2 regions of the Brevibacillus sp. FSL K6-2834 genome follow, and region 1 is predicted to be linked to the other one. Evidence: a T-box and tRNA genes for the amino acid it is inferred to sense, from the RefSeq annotation. Region 1 holds a T-box; the other holds one or more tRNA genes.
The links. The T-box of region 1 lies ahead of serS (serine--tRNA ligase). A T-box ahead of a tRNA ligase gene usually reads a tRNA of that ligase, here a tRNA-Ser.
Positions count from the first base shown of each region.

Region 1 (3,117 bases):
CACCATGCAGTCGCAAATTCGCAAAGTGCAAAGCATGTCCTACGATGAATTGATGGCAGAAGCGAAAAACCTCGGTGCTCCTTACGATCTGCTGGAATACGTACACAAAAACGGCAAGCTGCCAGTGGTCAACTTCGCAGCAGGCGGTGTAGCGACCCCTTCCGATGCGGCTCTGATGATGCAGCTCGGCGCTGATGGCGTATTCGTAGGTTCCGGTATTTTCAAATCGGAAAATCCGGAGAAATTTGCTCGCGCGATCGTAGAAGCAACCACACACTACACTGACTATGAACTGATTGCCCGCGTCTCCAAAGGACTGGGTACAGCTATGCCGGGTCTGGAAATCTCCAAGCTGCGTGAAGCAGACCGCATGCAAGAGCGCGGATGGTAAGGTGACCGATCATGAAAATTGGCGTTCTTTCCTTGCAGGGAGCTGTCGCTGAGCATATCCGCATGCTGGAGGCAGCAGGTGCGACGGCAGTTGCAGTTAAAAAGGTGGACGAGCTTGAAGATCTGGACGGATTGGTCATTCCCGGCGGAGAGAGCACGACCATCAGCAAGCTGATGCATAAATACGGTTTTATCGAAGCGCTGCGCGAGTTTGGCCAAGCAAGAAAACCGATATTCGGTACATGTGCGGGAGCGATTTTGCTCGCCAAACGCATAAACGGCCAAGACGACTGCCATCTCGGATTGATGGATATCAAGGTGGAGCGCAATGCCTTTGGCCGCCAAAAGGAAAGCTTTGAGGTCGAGCTTCCGGTCGCAGGAGTAGCGGCGGATTATCCAGCCGTTTTCATCCGCGCGCCGTATATCATGGAAGTAGGCGAAGCCGGTCAGGTACTTGCCAAGTATGAAGAAAAGATCGTGGCTGCTCGGCAAGGACATTATTTGGCGGCAGCATTCCATCCGGAGTTGACGGAGGATGCACGGCTGCATCAATACTTCGTCGACATGGTGAAGGAATACCGCGGCTGATTGTCCGTAAAAGATGCATGTCCAAAACCGGTACCGATAATGGTGCCGGTTTTTTTCACGATCTTTACACAGGTATAGAACCTGTAGTACAGTTAACAATAGAAGATAACAAACAAGGAACGCGATGAAGAGACTAGTACTTTGCAAGCGCTTGGCCCAGAGAGTCGGTGGCAGGTGAAAACCGACCCAGTCTGCAAGGGAATCCATCTCTGAGTGGCAAAGGATCAACTTTGCCCGGCACCGCCCCGTTACGGCGGATTCAAGCGGGTATATGCCGGGAAACGGAAGCAGGCATATATCAACAAGGGTGGCAACGCGGGTTACCAACACTCGTCCCTTACCATAGGGGACGGGTGTTTTTTCATTGCGTGCAAGAAGAATCAACGATGTTGGAGGGGTATCTATGTTAGATGTAAAAGTGTTGCGCAACGATTTAGACGGAGTAAGACGCCGTTTGGCGGATCGCAATGAGGATATTTCTGCACTGGATCAGTTTGCCGAGGTGGATGAAAAGCGCCGCCAGTTGATCCAGGAAGCGGAAGGCTTGAAGAACAAACGAAATACCGTATCCGAACAGGTAGCGGTATTGAAGCGCAACAAAGAGAACGCTGACCATCTGATCGCAGAGATGAAGGAAGTAAGCGACCGAATCAAGGTGCTGGACGAAGAACTGCGCCAGCTCGATGAACAGCTTGAGCAAATTCTGCTGAGCTTGCCCAACCTTCCTCATGAGAGCGTTCCGGTAGGCACGTCGGAGGATGACAACGTCGTTGCCTGGACGTGGGGCGAGCCAAGAAAGTTTTCTTTTGAGCCCAAACCGCACTGGGAGCTTGGTCAAGAACTGGGCATCATCGACTTCGAAACAGCGGCAAAGGTGACCGGCAGCCGATTTGTTTTCTACAAAGGACTGGGTGCCCGTCTGGAGCGCGCGCTGATGAACTTTATGCTCGATCTGCATACGACGGAGCACGGCTATGAAGAGCTTCTGCCGCCGTATATCGTGAACCGGACAAGCATGACGGGAACAGGTCAATTGCCAAAATTCGAGGAAGACGCATTTAAGCTGGAAGGACCAGATTACTTCCTGATCCCGACAGCAGAGGTGCCGGTAACCAACATGCACCGCGACGAGATCATGGATGGTGCAGAGCTGCCTCGCTACTATGCGGCATACAGCGCTTGTTTCCGTTCGGAAGCGGGATCGGCAGGCCGCGATACGCGCGGACTGATTCGCCAGCATCAATTCAACAAGGTCGAGATGGTGAAGTTCGTCAAGCCGGAAGATTCCTATGAGGAACTGGAAAAGCTGGTGAAAAATGCGGAGAAGATCCTGCAGCTGCTCGGTCTGCCTTACCGTGTCATGAGCATGTGCACCGGCGACCTCGGGTTTACAGCGGCGAAAAAGTACGACCTGGAAGTGTGGATTCCGAGCTACAATACGTACCGGGAGATCTCGTCCTGTTCCAACTTTGAGGATTTCCAGGCGCGTCGGGCCAACATTCGTTTCCGCCGCGACAGCAAATCGAAGCCGGAGTTCGTGCACACATTGAATGGATCGGGACTGGCGATTGGCCGGACAGTTGCCGCGCTGATGGAGAACTATCAGCAGGAGGACGGCACCATCCTGATTCCGGAAGTGCTTCGTCCATATATGGGTGGTCTGGAGAAAATCGCTCCCAAATAATGCAGATCAAAATGATTTCTGGCTATCTAGAAAAGCAGTTTTCTGTTCTAATACAGAAAGCTGCTTTTTTGTCTGCAAAAACAAAGAGTTAAATGAGTGGCGGAATTTTTAGAAAATGTGTTGCACAACAGAAATGACTGTTATATAATAACTTCAAACATTACGAATATTGTATTAATACAGTTGATGGGAGGAGTTAACGATGAATTGTTATCGTTGTGAAGGAAACGGTGAGCAGAATTGTCCCCAGTGCGGCGGCGCCGGGCGCGATGATCACGGGTCAGCATGCCATCACTGCCATGGTGACGGATGTATCTCCTGCAGTCATTGCAGTGGAAGCGGGCTATTGGATTAAAGCCATTTTTTTTGAACCTACTGTACTATAATACACAAAGATTAATTTACCTGTATTATAACGTTTCCTGCACAAGGAGAGGAGGAGATCATATTGACTG
Region 1 is NZ_CP151945.1:26,630-29,746, forward strand. Features, by position in the region: gene pdxS (pyridoxal 5'-phosphate synthase lyase subunit PdxS) at 1-391, shown strand, start outside; gene pdxT (pyridoxal 5'-phosphate synthase glutaminase subunit PdxT) at 400-978, shown strand; T-box leader at 1,094-1,319, shown strand; gene serS (serine--tRNA ligase) at 1,382-2,662, shown strand; gene NST96_RS00120 (hypothetical protein) at 2,893-3,048, shown strand; gene aceB (malate synthase A) at 3,111-3,117, shown strand, end outside.

Region 2 (3,117 bases), 2.1 Mb from region 1:
AGCAGGAGCGCAGGCTGTGCCTGCTCCAAAATAATTCCGCTCGCACCGAGGTAGACGTACGGCCCCAGGAAGCAATGCAGCTGGGCGCTATGGAAAAGCGGGAGAGCGTGGATAGCGACATCGTCTTCGGTCATTCCACCGTCGATAATCGTACTGACGTATTCTGTCAGCACACTCTTATGCGTCAGCATGACTCCTTTTGGCCTGGATTCCGTCCCGCTGGTGTAGAGAATATGCACAACATCGTCATCCTCCAGTTCCAGCTCCGGCTCCTCTGTACTCGATTGGGCGAGCTGCGTACGGAAATGGCCCCAGTCATTTGCCTGCTCTGTTTTTTCGGAGATCGAGCATCTCAGGACCGGAGAACAGCCTGATCGGCGAATCGCCTCGTCGGCGACTGGATGGAATTCCTGGGAGGCAAAGATCGCTTTCACATCGGCATGTCCCAGAATAAAGGCCACGTCGTCAGCGTTCAGCATGTAATTGATCGGGACCATAATCACTCCCGCCCTGGCGAGGGCAAAGTTGAGAATGACAAAATCCATTGAATTGCGGGAGAGCACAGCTGCCCTGTCTCCCTTTTGCAGTCCAGACGCCAAAATCATATGCGCTGCCTGATTGGCCAGGATGTCCAGTTGTTCGTATGTAAGCGCCTCGTTCCCAAAGCGCAATGCAATCTTCTGCGGAAATCTGCCTCGGCTTCTGCGCAAAATATCTCCCAGCGTATTCCTTCTCGCCCGCTGAATTTCTTTCATGGACATCCCTCCGTCATTTTTCCTGCCTCTATTATACAACGAATATTCAGAAAAATAGAATCATTATTCTTTCCCGATATATCCATGCAATGTAAAAAACCCCTGACTCGAAATCAGTCAGGGAGAAGAACTCAAGGTTATGAGGTTGTATCTATAGTATAGTATATATTCGAGTATATACTCAACCGGGATATATTAGTAAACGGAAACAAGCCGCACCTTGGACAAATTCTTTTTGCCCGAGCGCGACAACTCCCGCTTTCCATATTTGCATGGTTTCAATCCGGTCCGTTAACCTGCCTACTCCAATCAAAAAAAATGCGGCGACCCGATCTGCATTAGTAAGTCGCCGCAGCCCCCAAGAAGTTTAGTCTGAGTGCTTACCTACAGAATATATCAAAGGGTACATACCATGCGATATGAAGTCGATGGCTACGGAAGAAAGTTTTGGTTTTTGCCATAAATGTATCGCAAAAATTTCAAAATTGCCTATGTTCCATTGATACATGCCCTTTAACTCGATAGAATAAGTGGAGACTGGTTCTTTACTCACTGGAGGTGTTCCCCTTGCTAAAAACGCCCCTTGGCCGTCTTCGTTTTATCGGCCTCATCGAAGGAATTTCGTACCTCGTCCTGCTTGGAATTGCCATGCCACTGAAATATTTTCTGGAGATGCCAAAAGCTGTGACGATTGCCGGTTCCTTGCATGGCGTGTTTTTCGTATTGTTCATGCTGGCACTCGCCCATGTCTTTTTCGCAAACCGGTGGTCGATCCTGCGGGCGCTCGGCGCGTTTGTCGCGTCTTTGATCCCGTTTGGAAATTTTGTTCTCGATGCACAATTGAAAAAAGAAGAAGCTTCCATGAAGCGATCATAAAGGAAACGCTTGACGACCTTCTCCCGTCAAGCGTTTTTGAATAGATGGGGTATCTGAAAAAAAGAAAAAACAGGTGCAAGACCTGTTCGCAGTGCTTTCTTATGGCGGAGGGAGAGGGATTCGAACCCCCGTGACGTTGCCGCCTAACGGTTTTCAAGACCGCCCCGTTATGACCACTTCGGTATCCCTCCGCATGGTTGAACAAGTTATACTATAACATACTCATTCCACTGAAAGCAACCGTTTTTTACAAAAACGAGCTTCCTCCAAACGGGGAAGCTCGTTTCCTGTACCGGCCTCAAAACAGCTGTCAATTGCCTTTGACAGCAGCTTTCTCTTCCTGAAACCTATCGCTTCACGACAACCAGCTTTAACTCCGTTAGCTCTTCGATCGCGTATTTGATTCCTTCCCGGCCCATGCCGCTTTCCTTGACACCGCCGTAAGGCATATGGTCGACGCGGAAGGTCGGGATATCGTTAATCATGACGCCGCCAACATGCAGCTCATCTGCCGCTTTCAATGCGAGTGACAGGTTTTGCGTGTAGAGTCCGGCTTGAAGGCCGAAACGAGAATCGTTTACGAACTCAATCGCCTCCTCTACAGAGTCCACCGGATTGATCAGGACGACCGGTCCGAATACCTCCTGGCAAGACAGTTTGGCGTCTGCCGGAACTCCTGTCAATACGGTAGGCTGCAGCACCCGTCCATCTGCTTTTCCTCCGCATTCTACCCTGGCGCCTCTCTCCCTGGCTTCCTCGATCCAGGCCAAGGCCCGATCCGTTTCCTTCGGAGAAATCATCGCGGAGTAGTCTGCTTCCTCGGACAGAGAGTCGCCGCCGACCAGCTTTTTGGTCTCCGCCACAAAGCGCTCCACGAATGTCTCGTATTCATCCCTGACCACATAAATCCGCTGTACGGAGATGCATACCTGTCCGGAGTACGCAAATGCGCCAAAAATACAGCGCGGGATGACCTCGTCGAGATTTACCCCTTTATCGATGATGACGGCAGAATTGGAGCCCAGCTCCAACGTAACCCGCTTGAGTCCGGCCCGATTGCGGATGTCGATGCCGACAGCCGGGCTGCCGGTAAAGGTCAGTGCTTTCACCCTCGGGTCTGTCACGAGGAGATCGCCTACTGTTGCTCCGCTGCCGGTCACAACATTTAGTGCTCCCGCTGGCACTCCGGCCTGCTCGGCAACCTCCGCCAGAAAATATGCGGAGAGAGGCGTCTGGGATGCCGGCTTGAGCACGACGGTGTTCCCTGCAGCCAATGCCGGACCAACTTTATGGGCGACCAGATTCATCGGGAAATTGAAAGGAGTGATCGCGCCAATCACGCCCAAAGGCTCACGCACGGTGTATGCAAGGCGCCCTTCTCCTCCGATGGCGGCATCCAGCGGCAGTGTTTCGCCGTGAATCCTTTTTGCTTCCTCCGCAGCGAATTTGTAAGTCTGTATTGTACGGATCACTTCGCCGCGAGCGG
Region 2 is NZ_CP151945.1:2,171,882-2,174,998, reverse strand. Features, by position in the region: gene NST96_RS10730 (acyl-CoA synthetase) at 1-755, opposite strand, end outside; gene NST96_RS10725 (DUF3817 domain-containing protein) at 1,323-1,631, shown strand; tRNA gene NST96_RS10720 (tRNA-Ser) at 1,734-1,822, opposite strand; gene NST96_RS10715 (aldehyde dehydrogenase family protein) at 1,979-3,117, opposite strand, start outside.
Region 2: it encodes a tRNA-Ser, which carries the amino acid that the T-box ahead of serS (serine--tRNA ligase) is inferred to sense. The anticodon was not compared.